Regions from separate parts of the Amycolatopsis australiensis genome, predicted to be linked through region 2. Evidence: riboswitches for the same ligand, from Rfam matches in the RefSeq annotation. Region 2 holds a riboswitch; the other holds the start of a gene.

Region 1 (7,026 bases), 550 kb from region 2:
AAGCCGGAGAGGCCGACGAGCGCCAGCAGCTCCGCGACGCGCGGCGCCCACCGCGCCCGCGGCACGCCGTGCATGCGCAGGCCGAACGCGATGTTCGCGGCGACGTCGCGGTGGCCGAACAGCTGGCCGTCCTGGAACACCAGACCGAACCCGCGCCGGTGCACCGGCACCGCGCCGAGGTCCTCGCCGTCCCAGCTGACCGTGCCGCGCGCCGACGGCTCCAGGCCGGTGATGGCGCGCAGCAGCGTCGACTTCCCGGAGCCGGAGGGGCCGAGCAGGGCCAGCACCTCGCCGTCGGCGATGTCCAGCCGGACGTCGCGGACCGCCGCGAACTGTCCGTAGTGGACGGTCAGGTCCCGCACCGACAGCGCCATCAGAACTCTCCCACCCGGCCGCGCGCGGCCCCGAGCCGGTCGATCAGCGCGACCGCCAGCACCGTCACGAGCATCAGCAGCGCGCACGCCGCGTAGGCCATCTGGTTGTTCAGCTCGCCCGGGCGCGCCATCAGCGTCGCGACCGCGACCGGCAGCGTCGGCGCCGTCGGCCGGGCCAGGAAGCTGGTCGCGCCGAACTCGCCGAGCGCGACGACGAACCCGAACCCCGCCGCGGCGACCAGCGGCCGCAGCGTCAGCGGCAGGTCGATCTCCCGCCACACCCGCAGCGGGCTCGCGCCGAGCGTCGAGGCGGCCTGCCGCAGCCGGACGTCGACCGAGCGCAGCACCGGCAGCACCATCCGCACGATCAGCGGGATGATCACCAGCGCCTGGGCCAGCGGGACGAGGTAGGGCGACGTGCGGAGGTCGCCGGGCAGCGCGTCGAGCGTCACGAGGTAGCCGAACCCGACCGTCACCGCGGACACCCCGAGCGGCAGCATCAGGACGGCGTCCATCGTCTCGCCCAGCCCGCGCGCGGCTTTCGCGGGCGATCGCCGCAGTGCCACGAGGACGACGGACGCCAGCACGCCGACGACCATCGCGAGCAGTGTCGCGTCGATCGCGACCTTCAGCGAGTTGAGCGCGGCGTCCCAGCCGGACACCTGCAGCGCGCCCTTCTCGCCGGTACTCGTGAGGGCCCGGAAGCCGGCGAGGCTCCAGCCGTCCGCTGTGGACACCGACTCGACGAGGAGCGCGACGATCGGCGTCAGCAGCAGCGCGAGCACGACGCCCGCCGCGCCGACGACCCACCATTCGCCGCCGCTCGGCCACCCCGCGCGGCCGGATCCGATCCGGGCGCCGTCCTTGCGCCGCCGCGCCAGCCCGCCGACGACCAGCGCCGCGACCACGGCGGTGAACTGGATCAGCGACAGCGCGGCGGCGCCGGAGAGGTCCAGGAGGTCGACCGTCCGGAGGTAGATCTCGGTTTCCAGGGTCCGGTACCGGGCGCCGCCGAGGATGAGCACGACGCCGAAACTGGTGGCGCAGAACAGGAAGACGACGGCCGCGGCGGACGCGATCGCCGGCGCGAGCGCGGGCAGCGTCACCGAGCGGAAGGCCCGCCACGGGGACGCACCGAGCGCGCGGGCGGCGTCGGTCGTCCGTCCGTCCAGCCGCGCCCACAGCCCGGCGACGGTCCGTGCGACGACCGCGACGTTGAAGAAGGCGTTGGCCAGCACGATCGGCAGCACGCCACCGTCCGGCCAGAGCGCGCGGAAGGCGAGCCCGACGACGACCGTCGGCAGCACGAACGGCACCAGCACGAGCGTCCGCGCCAAGCCGACGCCGGGCAGCCGCACCCGCGCGAGCAGGAACGCCACGGGCAGGCCGGCGACCACGGCGACCAGCGTCGACGCGGCCGCCGTCGCCACGGTGAACCCGGCCAGCTGCCACGTCCGCGGGTCGCCGAGGACGACGCCGAGGCCGCCGGCGGCGAACCCGCGGCCGACGATCGCCAGCACCGGCCAGGCGAAGAAGACGACCAGGAACCCGATCGGCGCCAGCCCGAGCAACGCCAGGCCGAGGCCGCGGGCGGTTCGCGGCGGGGCCGTTGGTTTCCGGGTGGCGGAGCCCCCGGCCGGGGGCGGAGCCACGGGTGTCACTGCATGAGCGTGCGCCATTCGCCGATCCACTTCTCGCGGCCGGCCTGCACCTGGTCGGCGGGCAGCGTCTGCGGCTTCTGCGGCAGCGGCGCGACCTGCGCCCAGCCGGCGGGCAGGTCGACGCCCTGGCGCGCCGGGTAGACGTACATGTTGGCCGCGACGGTCGCCTGGAACTGCTGCGAGAGCAGGAAGTCGACGACCTTGCGCGCGTTCTCGACCTGCTTGCCGTTCGCCAGCACGCCGGCGTACTCGACCTGCCGGTAGCAGGTGTCGAGCAGCGCCTTGGTGCGCGGCTTGCCGTCATCACCGATTTCGGCGGCGGGCGACGACGCGTAGGAGACGACGATCGGCCGCGGCCCCTTGCCGGACGAGCCGGAGAAGTCCTTCGTGTAGGCCTCTTCCCAGCCGCTGACGACCTTGACGCCGTTGGCCTTCAGCCTGGTCCAGTAGTCCTTCCAGCCACCATCGCCGTATTTCGCGATGGTGCCGAGGAGGAACGCCAGCCCGGGCGACGCCGTGGCCGGGTCCTCGGCGACCAGCAGGTCCTTGTACTTGGGGTCGGCGAGGTCGTCGTAGCCGGCCGGCGCCGGGATGCCCTTGGCGGCGAAGTAGTTCGTGTCGACGTTGACGCAGACGTCGCCGACGTCGACCGCGGACAGGCGGTGCTCGGGGTCGACGGCGTAGCGCTGCGGGCCGCGGTCGGCCTCCGGGCTCGTGTAGGGCTCGAAGACGCCTTCCTGCAGGGCGCGCGAGGCGAAGGTCGAGTCGACGCCGTACGCGACGTCGCCGACCGGGTTGGCCTTGGTGAGCACGAGCTTGTTGGTCAGCGAACCGGCGTCACCCTGCTTGAGCACGGAGATCTTGATGCCGGACTGCCGCTGGAAGGCGTCGAGCACCTCCTGCGGCGCCAGGAACGAATCGTGCGTCACGAGGGTGACGGTGGGCGTCTGCTGCGTGCCACCGTCACCGTCCGACAGCGAGCACCCCGCGGCGACGGCGCTGACGGCGGCGATGGCCGTCGCGGCGCGAACAGCCCTGCGTTTCATCTACCCCTCCTGCACTTCGCCGGACGAGGAGGGGAAAGCCCTCCCTTCGCCGGCATGATCCGGTCAGGTGCGAACGGTCGCGGGGTGACCCGCCTCTCAGCCCGGCTCACCGGACTCCCGTGGCAACCGTGCAGCGTAGTCCAGGACGGACGACCATGGAGACATGACGGAACTGTTGAGCGACTCCGAGGCCGACGCCCGGCTGGGTGAGCACTGGACCCGATCCGGATCGGTGATCTCCCGCGAGGTGGAACTGGCGAGCTTCCCGCAGGCGATCGAGGTGGTGGACCGCGTCGCGGAGCTGGCCGAAGCGGCCGACCACCACCCCGACATCGACATCCGCTGGCGCACGCTGACGTTCCGGCTCAGCACGCATTCGGCGGGCGGCCTCACGGCGAAGGACTTCGACCTGGCCGCGCAGATCGACTCGGTCATCTCGGGACTGTGATCCCGGTAACTCTGAGTGCACTTTTCGCGGGTTTCGACGTCTCTCGGTTACCGGACCATTCCAGGAGGGAGACGAGCATGACCCAGGCAATCGTGGTGGGAGCAGCGGCGTTCGCGTCGATGGTGGCGGCGGCCGGCGGCGTGCTCTGGTTCACCGCCCGCAACCGCCATCACCTGGACGGCTGAGAGTTCGATCACACCTGCTAACGCGGGACGTGATCGGCGCGCTGTTCCTGCGGAAGCATCGGTCCGACCTTGGGAACGCCATGAACAGCCCCGCCGCCCCCACCCCCGCCCAGCGCGCCTGGATCAACGCCCTCGCCCCGGCGGTGGTCCTGATCGCGATCGCGCTGCTGGGCCTCCTCGGCTAGCCGACCCCGTCGACGAGCAGCAGCCGTCGCCGAAGCGCCGTCGCCCTGATCCCGAGGGCGGCGGCGTACTCATCGGAGCCGTACCAGCGTTCTGCGGTCCCCCGATCGGGAAACTCGACGATGACGAGACGGCCGTCGCCGGCCGGTCCTTCGAGCGCGGCCGGGACCGCCCCTCTAGCGAGGTAACGCCCACCGTGCGCCTCGATCGAGGCCTGGGCCAGCTCGCGGTAACGCCGGGCTTGGGCTTCGTCGAGGACTTCGACTTCGGAGATCACGTAAGCGGTCACGCCGCCGAGCGTGGCAGAGCCGGACGGCCGGAGCGTGGTGCCGTCGCTACCCGGCTGGCCTCCGCCGTCGTCCAGGTCGATCGTCGGGCATCCGGAGCCGCAACGGCTCACACGTTGAAACGGAACTCGACCACGTCGCCGTCGGCCATGACGTAGTCCTTGCCCTCCATGCGGACCTTGCCCGCCGCCCGCGCCGCCGCCATCGAGCCGGCCTCCATCAGGTCGTCGAACGACACGATCTCCGCCTTGATGAAGCCGCGCTCGAAGTCCGTGTGGATCACCCCCGCCGCCTGGGGGGCCGTCGCGCCCTGCGGGATCGTCCACGCGCGGGATTCCTTCGGGCCCGCCGTCAGGTACGTCTGCAGGCCGAGCGTGTGGAAGCCCGCGCGGGCCAGCGAGTACAGGCCCGGCTCCGGCTGGCCGACCGACTCCAGCAGCTCGCGGACCGACTCCTCGTCGTCCAGCTCCAGCAGCTCCGCCTCGACCTTCGCGTCGAGGAACACCGCGTCCGCCGGGGCGACCAGCTTGGTCAGCTCTTCGCGGCGGGCCTCGTCGGTGAGCACCGACTCGTCGGCGTTGAACACGTACAGGAACGGCTTCGTGGTCAGCAGGCTCAGCTCGCGCAGCGCCGCGAAGTCGACCTCCTTCTGTGCCTGGAAGAGCGTGCGGCCGGCGTCGAGGATCTCCTTCGCCTTCTGCGCGTTGTCCAGCGCGGGCTTGTTCTCCTTCTTCGTCCGCGCTTCCTTCTCCAGCCGCGGCAGCGCCTTGTCGAGGGTCTGCAGGTCGGCGAGGATCAGCTCGGTGTTGATCGTCTCGATGTCGCTCGACGGGTCGATCCGGCCGTCGACGTGCACCACGTCCGGGTCGTCGAACACGCGGATGACCTGGCAGATGGCATTGGCCTCACGGATGTTCGCGAGGAACTTGTTGCCCAGCCCGGCACCCTCGGACGCGCCCTTGACGATGCCCGCGATGTCCACAAAGGACACCACCGCCGGGACGGTCTTCTCCGAGTGGAACAGCTCGGCCAGCTTGTCCAGCCGGGGGTCCGGCAGCGGCACCACGCCGACGTTCGGCTCGATCGTCGCGAACGGGTAGTTCGCGGCGAGCACGTCGTTGCGGGTCAGCGCGTTGAACAGAGTGGACTTGCCGACGTTGGGCAGGCCGACGATACCGAGGGTGAGGCTCACGACCTCGCAGTCTACGTGCCCGCCCCGCCCGGGCCCCACGCACCCAACGCCGCGTCGGATTTCCGCCAGCGACCGCGCTGACCTGCTGGCATGCTCGAAGGCATGGTCACGACAACCGAGCCGCCCGCGCTCTGGCGGGACACCGAACGCTGCTACCGCGTGGTCACCGCCCGCGACTCGCGCTTCGACGGCCAGTTCATCATGGCGGTCCGCACGACCGGCATCTACTGCCGCCCGTCCTGCCCGGCGTCGACGCCGAAGGCGCAGAACGTCCGCTTCTTCCCGACGTCGGCGGCCGCCCAGGCCAACGGCTTCCGCGCCTGCCGCCGCTGCCTGCCCGACGCCGTGCCCGGGTCGCCGGACTGGAACGTGCGCGCCGACCTCGCGGCGCGGGCGATGCGCCTGATCTCCGACGGGACCGTCGAACGCGAAGGCGTCCCCGGCCTCGCGCGCCGGCTCGGCTACTCGGAACGCCAGCTCGGCCGGGTGCTCACCGCCGAGCTGGGCGCGGGGCCGCTCGCGCTGGCCCGCGCCCACCGGGCGCACTCGGCCCGCCTGCTCATCGAAATGTCCGAGCTGCCGCTGACGGACGTCGCGTTCGCGGCGGGCTTCTCCAGCGTCCGGCAGTTCAACGAGACCATCCGCGAAGTCTTCGCGACGACTCCTTCGCAGCTTCGCGCCTTCGCTGCGTCGCGTCGCAGACGCGAGGGCGACGTCAGCGGGACGCGGCTCAGCCTGCGGTTGCCGTTCAGGCCGCCGTTCGACGCGGCTGGGTTGCTTCGCTACTTCGCAGCTCACGCGGTTGCGGGCGTCGAAGACCTCACTTCGGAGTCCTACGCCCGGACGTTGCGGCTGCCCCACGGCACCGGCGTCGTACGGCTGACGCCGCAGCCCGACCACGTGCGCTGCGAGCTGTCGCTGGCCGACCTGCGTGACCTCGGCAGCGCGGTCAGCCGGGTGCGCCGGCTGCTCGACCTCGACGCCGACCCGTCCGCGGTCACGCGGGTCCTCGGCGCGGACCCGGCGCTGGCCCCGGTCGTCACGGCCGTGCCCGGCATCCGGGTGCCGGGCGCCGTCGACGGCGAGGAGCTGCTGCTGCGCGCCCTGCTCGGCCCGCGAAGCGCCGAGGTGGCGTCGCTCGGCGACGAGGTCCCGGCCGAGTGGGGCGTCACGCGGCTCTTCCCGGACGCGGCCCGGATCGCGGCCGCGCAGGTCTCGGAGACGGTGACCAGCGTCGCGTCCGCACTGGCCGAAGGCCGCCTGGACGTGCACGTCGGCCGGGAGGCGGCCGAACTCCGGGCCGAGCTGCTGGCGTGCCCGGGCCTCGACGCGTCGACGGCGGACTACGTGCTCATGCGCGTCCTCGGCGCCCCGGACGTCCTGCTGGCCGAGGACGCCACGGTCCGGCGGGGCGCCACGGCCCTGGGCATCGCGCCGGACTCACTGCCGGAGCGCGCGCGGAGCTGGACGCCCTGGTGTTCCTACGCCGCGATGTACCTCCGGCACGCGGCGGCCTGACGCGCCGTCAGCCCTGCTCGCCCCGCCACAGCAGCGCCTGCGCGACGATCACCTGGCCGCCGTCGAACGTCGCGGCCGGCGAGCCGTGCAGGCGGTAACCGAGTTCGAGCGCCTCGCTGACCCGGTGGCAGA
Region 2 (7,026 bases):
GGCGTCGAGCTGGAACGCGCCGAGGAGTCGATCGAGACGTCGCTCGCCGGCCCGGAGGAGGCGGAGATGCTCGGCGCCGACGTCGGCATGCCGGTGCTGCGGCTGACCCGGCACTCGTTCGCCACCGACGGCAAGCCGGTCGAGTACGCCCGCTCGGTCTACCGCGGCGACCGGTACAAGTTCGTCACCACGCTGCTGCCGTGAGCAGTTGACGGGGCTGTCCCGGCGCGGTGGAGTGGCGGGGTGACTGCCACTGAGGACACCGGGATCCGGTGGGGCACCCACGCCGCGCGGGGCGTGCTCGCCACCACGATCCTCGGGTCGGGCATGGCGATGCTCGACGGCACCATCGTCAACGTCGCCCTGCCCCGCATCGGCGCCGAGCTGAACGCGTCCGTCGCCGGGCTCCAGTGGATCCTCGACGGCTACCTGCTGGCGCTCGCCGCGCTGATCCTGGTCGCCGGCTCGCTGGGCGACCGGTACGGCAGGCGCCGGATGTACCTCATCGGCGTGGTCTGGTTCGGCGTCGCCTCCGGGTTGTGCGCGGCCGCCGTGTCGACCGAGATGCTCGTCGCGATGCGGATCCTGCAGGGCATCGGCGGCGCGCTGCTGACCCCGGGGTCGCTGGCGATCCTCCAGTCGTCGTTCGCGCACGACGCCCGCGCCCGCGCGATCGGCGCCTGGTCCGGCCTCGGCGGCATCGCGGCGGCCGCGGGTCCGCTGCTCGGCGGCTTCCTCGTCCAGGTCTGGTCGTGGCGGCTGGCGTTCCTCATCAACGTGCCGATCGCGCTCGCCGTCGTGCTGCTGGCCCGGCGGTTCGTCCCCGAGTCCCGCGACCCGGACGCGACCGGGCACCCGGACTTCGGAGCCGCCGCGCTCGGCGCGATCGGCCTCGCCGGGGTGACCGGAGCGCTGGTGGAGGCGCCGGGACGCGGCGTCGGCGACCCGATCGTGCTGGTCGCGGGGTTGCTCGGCCTCGCGGGACTGACCGCGTTCGTCATCATCCAGCACCGCTCGGCCGAGCCGCTGGTGCCGCCGTCGCTGTTCCGCGACCGGACCTTCACGCTCTCGAACGCGCTGACGTTCGTCGTCTACGCGGCACTCGGCGGCGTGATGATGCTGATGGTGATGCAGCTGCAGGTGTCGCTGCACTACTCGCCGACGGCGTCCGGGCTGGCCGGCCTGCCGCTGACGGTGATCATGCTGCTGCTGTCGGGCCGCTCCGGCGCGCTGGCCCAGCGCATCGGCCCGCGGACACAGCTGGTGGTGGGCCCGATCGTCGTCGGCATCGGGATGCTGCTGATGCTGCGGATCGCGCCGGGCGCGTCGTACCTCGGCGCGGTGCTGCCCGCGGTGGTGGTGTTCGGGCTCGGCCTGGCGACGGTGGTGGCCCCGGTGACCGCGACGGTGCTCGCCGCGGCCCCGGACCGCTACGCCGGCGTCGCGTCCGGCGTCAACAACGCGATCGCCCGCTCGGGCGGGCTGCTGGCGGTCGCGGTGCTGCCCGCCGCGGCGGGGCTGACGGGCGAGTCGTACGCGGACCCGGCGGCGTTGACGGCGGGCTGGCGGACGGCGCTGGTCATCTGCGCGGCACTGGCGATCGCGGGCGGCCTGATCGCGCTGGGCATCCACAACGGCGTGCTGGCCCCGCCGGCGGAGCCGCCCAAGGCCGAGGACGAGTGCCCGCACCTGGGCGAGTGCTACCACTGCGGAGTGGAGGGCCCGCCGACCCACATCCGCGGCGGCACCCCGGTCGCGGGCTCCTGACCCGAGCGCCCCAAGGCGGCCTTGGTTGCGTGTGACGCACCGAAGGCCGCCTTGGTTGCGTCTCACGCACCGAAGGCCACATTGGGGCGCTTCGGGCCTCGCTAGCCCGCCAGGATCTCCGCGAACATCGCCGGGTCGGCGTTGCCGCCCGAGACGAGCGCGACCGTGCGTCCCGGTGGCAGCTCGCCCGCGTGGGACAGGTACGCCGCCGTCGTCACCGCGCCGCTCGGCTCCGCCACCAGGCGGGCCTTGCGCGCCAGGGTGCGCATCGCCTCGCGGATCTCGTCCTCGGTCACCGTGACCATGTCGTCGACGACTTTCCGCAGGTGGGCGAAGGTCAGCTCGGACGGCTGCGCGCGCAGGCCGTCGGCGATCGTGCGGGCGCGGTCGGCCTGCGGCCAGTCCACCTGGCGGCCCAGCCGCAGCCCCTCGGCCGTGTCCGCCGCCAGCGCCGGCTCGACGCCGATCACCCGGGCCCGCGGGGCGCGGGCCTTGATCGCGGTGCCGACGCCCGCGGCCAGCCCGCCGCCGCTCACCGGCACCAGCACGACCTCGACGTCCGGGAGGTCCTCGGCGATTTCGAGCCCCGCCGTGCCCTGGCCGGCGATGATGGCCGCGTCGTCGTAGGGCGGCACGAGGGTCAGCCCGCGTTCGGTGGCCAGTTCGTGCGCTTTGGCCTCGTGTTCGCCGATCGGCACCTCGATCACCTCGGCGCCGTAGGAACGGGTGGCCTCGACCTTGATCCGCGGCGCGACATCCGGCACGACGATCACCGCCGGCACCCCGTACCGCTGCGCGGCGTACGCGACTGCCTGCGCGTGGTTGCCGCTCGAGTAGGCGATGACACCGCGGGTACGCCGTTCCTCGTCGAGGGTGGCGATCGCGTTGAACGCGCCCCGCACCTTGAACGCGCCGACCGGTTGGAGGCTTTCGGGTTTGAGCCACAGGGTTCCGCGGGGATCCCACGTCTGGAGCAACAGGGGCGTGCGCACGGCGACATCTCGGACGCGCTCCGCGGCGGCCTCGATGTCAGAGATCGTCACCAGTTCCATGTGCCGAGTATGTCAAGAAAACGCCCGCCGCGGAGTGTCTAAAATGGACAGTTGGAGTGGTGCTCCTCACGCTCCGGCAACGCGGGGAGTGCTTCGCACGCCTTACACGTTGAACAGGGGAGAACACGGACTACCAGATCGGGATCATGACGAAGGAGAACGCAGCGGCTTCCGAAGCGAAGGAAGAGAAGTCCGGCCTGAGGATCGCGCAGGTGCTGGCGGCGGCGCTCGCGGCGGTGACGGCGGCGCTGCTGGGCTCGACGCTCGGTGTGGCGGGCACGGTGGTCGGCGCCGGCGTGGCGAGCGTGGTGTCGACGGTCGGCAGCGAACTGTACCTGCGCTCGTTGCAGCGCACCCGCGAGGCGGCGCTCAAGGCGCGCCAGCTGGCGACGTCCGGCATCCGGCGGCGGGTGCCCGAGGTGCCGTCGGCGGCGGAGGTGCCGATCACGGACCAGCCGACGGTCCGGCTGAAGCCACCTGAGGAGACCCCCGCACGGCTGTCCGACCGGCTGCGGAAACTGCGCTGGCCGTTGATCATCGGCACGAGCGTGGTCGCGTTCGCGGTGGCGATCGTGGCGATGGTGGGCGTGGACGCGGCCACCGACGGCAAGGTGGCGGGCGGAACGGGCACGGGCATCGGCAAGATCTTCGGCGGCGGCGGAAGCGGCCGGCCGGACCCCACCCCGTCGAAGACCCCGCCGACGTCGACGGACGACACCCAGGTGTCCCCGACGGGGACGACCACCACCCCGACGCAGACGTCGACGGCCCCGACGACGTCGACGGAGTCCCCGACGCCGACCCCGAGCACGACGACGCAGCAGCCGTCGACCTCCGCCCCGGCGACGACGACCGCGCCGACCAGCAAGGCCGCCGCCCCGACGCCGACTCCGTGACCGGGTCAGGGCAGGCAGGCCCGCAGCGCCCGGGCCGCGGCGGCCGGGTCCTCGGCTTCGGTGATCGCCCGGACCACCACGATGCGTGACGCCCCGGCGTCGAGGACCTCCGGCAGCCGGGGCTGATCGATTCCGCCGATCGCGAACCAGGGGCGGGTCACCGCCGACGCCGCCACCGAGCGGACCAGGTCCAGGCCCGGCGCCGGGCGTCCCGGCTTCGTCGGCGTCGGCCAGCACGGGCCCGTGCAGAAGTAGTCCACTCCCGGCTCCCCGGCGGCCGCCAGTGCCTGCTCGACCGAGTGCGTCGACCGGCCGATCACCACCTCGTCGCCGAGGATCCGGCGGGCCAGTGGCACCGGGATGTCGTCCTGGCCGAGGTGGAGCACGTCGGCGCCGACCGCCAGCGCCACGTCCGCCCGGTCGTTCACCGACAGCAGCGCGCCGTGCCGCGCGCACGCCTCCGCCAGCACCTCCAGCGCCGCTATCTCGCCCTTCGCCTCCAAGGCGCCGGTCTTGTCGCGCAGCTGGATGACGTCGACGCCGCCGGCCAGCGCCGCGTCGGCGAAGGAGGCCAGGTCGCCGCGGTCGGTTCGGGCGTCCGTGCACAGGTACAGGCGCGCGGCGTCGAGCCGGGCGCGGATCTTGTCACCGGAAAGGGCGGGCATAGCGGCGACCGTACCCCGCGCGTTAGGGTGGAGGCGTCCGCACGGGAGCCCGGGGCACGGGCTGAGAGGGAGCTGCCGCTCCGACCGTGGAACCTGATCCGGGTCATGCCGGCGCAGGGAGCGTGATTCCCATGACGAACAACCTGGCAGTGGTCGGCGGCGGCGTGATCGGCCTGTCCGCGGCGTGGCGCGCGGCGCGCACCGGCCGCGAAGTCACCCTGTACGACCCCGAACCCGTCCGCGGCGGCGCGTCCTGGCTCGCCGGCGGCATGCTCGCCCCCGTCACCGAGGCCTGGCCGGGCGAGGAGGACGTGCTCCGCCTCGGCGAGGAGTCCCTGCGCCGCTGGCCCGGCTTCGCCCGCGACCTCGGGAAAGAAGGCGTCGACCCCGGCCTGGCCGAGCACGGGACGCTGGTGGTCGCCTTCGACAGCGCCGACGCCGGCCACCTCGACATCCTCGCCGGCTACCTGCACTCGATCGGCCGCGCGGCCGAACGCCTCACCGGCCGGGAGGCCAAGCGGCTGGAACCGGGCGCCGGATCCGTCCGAAGTGGACTGCATGTGCCCGGCGACCTGGCCGTGGACAACCGGAAGCTGCTCGAGGCGCTGCACGCCGCCTGTGTGCGGCACGGCGTCCGGTTCGTCCGCGAACGCGTCGAGACCCTGCCGGACGCCGGTGCCGTCGTGCTCGCCGCGGGCGCGTGGACCGGGCGGCTGCACCCGCGGCTGGCCGGCGCCGTCCGCCCGCTCAAGGGCGAAATCCTCCGGCTCCGGCCGCGTCGCGGCTGCCTGCCGCCGCCGGCGCGCACGATCCGGGCCGTCGTCGAGGGCCGCCCGATCTACCTCGTCCCGCGCGGCGCCTCCGAGCTCGTCCTCGGCGCCACCCAGTACGAGGCCGGGTTCGACCAGTCCGTCACCGCCCGCGGTGTGCGCGAGCTGCTCGAAGGCGCCGAACGCGTCTTCCCCGCGATCACCGAGTACGAGCTGGTCGAGACCGCCGCCGGCCTGCGGGCCGGCAGCCGGGACGTCCTGCCCTACATCGGCGTCCTGGACGACGGCGTCTTCGCCGCGACCGGGCACCACCGCAACGGCCTGCTGATGGCCCCGGTGACCGCGGACGCCGTGGTCGCCTGGCTCGAGGGGGAGGAACCGCCCGAAGGCGTCGACGCGGCGTCCCCCGCCCGCCTGCACCAGAAGGAGCACGTGTGATGGAGATCAAGCTCAACGGCCAGTGGACGGAGTTCCCGGACGGCGCGACCGTCGCCGACGTCCTGGACGCCTCGGGCGGGCAGCGGCCCGGCATCGCCGTCGCGGTCGACGGCGTCGTCGTCCGCCGCACCGACTGGCCGACGACCACCGTGCCCAAGGGCGCGGGCGTCGACGTGCTCACCGCGGTCCAGGGAGGCTGAAATGTCCGAAGAACCGCTGGTCATCGGGTCCTGCAAGCTGTCGTCCCGGCTGATCATCGGCACCGGCGGCGCGGCCAACCTCGCCGTGCTCGAACGCGCGCTGGTCGCCTCCGGCACCGAGCTGACCACCGTCGCCATGCGCCGCGCCGACGCCGAAGGCGGCTCGGGCGTCCTCGAGCTGCTGCGCCGGCTCGGCATCGAGCTGCTGCCGAACACCGCGGGCTGCCGCACCGCCGCCGAGGCCGTCCTCACCGCGCAGCTCGCGCGGGAGGCGCTGGAAACCGACCTGATCAAGCTCGAGGTGCACGCCGACGACCGCACGCTGCTGCCGGACCCGATCGAGACGCTCGACGCCGCCGAACGGCTGGCCGCCGACGGGTTCACCGTGTTCGCCTACACGAACGACGACCCGGTGCTCGCGCTGCGCCTGGAGGAGGCCGGCTGCGCGGCGGTGATGCCGCTGGGCGCGCCGATCGGCACCGGCCTCGGCATCCGGAATCCGCACAACATCGAGCTGATCGTCGCGCGGGCGGGCGTCCCGGTGATCCTGGACGCCGGAATCGGTACGGCCTCGGACGCGACGCTGGCGATGGAGCTGGGCTGCGACGCCGTCCTGCTGTCCACCGCCGTCACCCGGGCGGCGGACCCCGAACGGATGGCCGCGGCCATGCGCGCGGCCGTCGTCGCCGGTCACCTGGCCAGGGGCGCGGGGCGGGTGCCGCAGCGGTTCTGGGCCCAGGCGTCGAGTCCACCCCGGTGAACGCGGGTGGCTTAACGCCGAACGTGCACGGCGAGCACGTAAGGTGGACGGCACTTTCCGGCGCATCCGCGGCGGGGCAGGGCAGAAGGAGCCAGCCGTGACCAGCACCTCGGTCCAGGACGTCTCGGGCAGGTTGTACCTCGCCGTGGGCAGGCTGTCCCGGTCACTGCGCCAGGCCGGCGTGCCCGGCCCCGGCCACGGCGCCATCTCGGCGCTCGCGACGCTGGTGCACGCGGGCCAGCTCCGGCTCGGCGACCTCGCGGCCAAGGAAGGCGTCGCGGCGGCCACGATGTCGCGGATCATCGCGTCCCTGGTCGAGGCGGGGTACGTCAGCCGCGAATCCGACCCGGTCGACCGCCGGGCGTGGCTGGCGAAGGCGACGGAGGAGGGCGAGCGGCTCGTCTCGGGCGTCCGGTCGACGCGGGTGCAGGAGCTGAACCGGCGCCTCGACCGCCTTTCGCCGGAGCACCGCGAAGCC

Evidence for each region. Region 2 has a riboswitch for thiamine pyrophosphate ahead of thiO (glycine oxidase ThiO). Riboswitches for the same ligand answer to the same signal wherever they lie in the genome.
Region 1: another riboswitch for thiamine pyrophosphate. It lies ahead of BT341_RS12420 (thiamine ABC transporter substrate-binding protein); the one in region 2 lies ahead of thiO (glycine oxidase ThiO).

Annotation. Positions count from the first base shown of each region.
Region 1 is NZ_FPJG01000006.1:2,315,794-2,322,819, reverse strand. It holds gene BT341_RS12430 (ABC transporter ATP-binding protein) at 1-374, opposite strand, end outside; gene BT341_RS12425 (ABC transporter permease) at 374-1,936, opposite strand; gene BT341_RS12420 (thiamine ABC transporter substrate-binding protein) at 2,032-3,081, opposite strand; TPP riboswitch at 3,105-3,212, opposite strand; gene BT341_RS12415 (4a-hydroxytetrahydrobiopterin dehydratase) at 3,245-3,529, shown strand; gene BT341_RS12410 (DUF1330 domain-containing protein) at 3,896-4,186, opposite strand; gene ychF (redox-regulated ATPase YchF) at 4,294-5,376, opposite strand; gene BT341_RS12400 (AlkA N-terminal domain-containing protein) at 5,479-6,894, shown strand; gene BT341_RS12395 (DUF1737 domain-containing protein) at 6,902-7,026, opposite strand, start outside.
Region 2 is NZ_FPJG01000006.1:1,769,135-1,776,160, forward strand. It holds gene BT341_RS09760 (GntR family transcriptional regulator) at 1-204, shown strand, start outside; gene BT341_RS09765 (MFS transporter) at 244-1,767, shown strand; gene BT341_RS09770 (threonine ammonia-lyase) at 1,869-2,819, opposite strand; gene BT341_RS09775 (hypothetical protein) at 2,966-3,715, shown strand; gene thiE (thiamine phosphate synthase) at 3,721-4,380, opposite strand; TPP riboswitch at 4,412-4,517, shown strand; gene thiO (glycine oxidase ThiO) at 4,512-5,588, shown strand; gene thiS (sulfur carrier protein ThiS) at 5,588-5,788, shown strand; gene thiG (thiazole synthase) at 5,790-6,548, shown strand; gene BT341_RS09800 (MarR family winged helix-turn-helix transcriptional regulator) at 6,646-7,026, shown strand, end outside.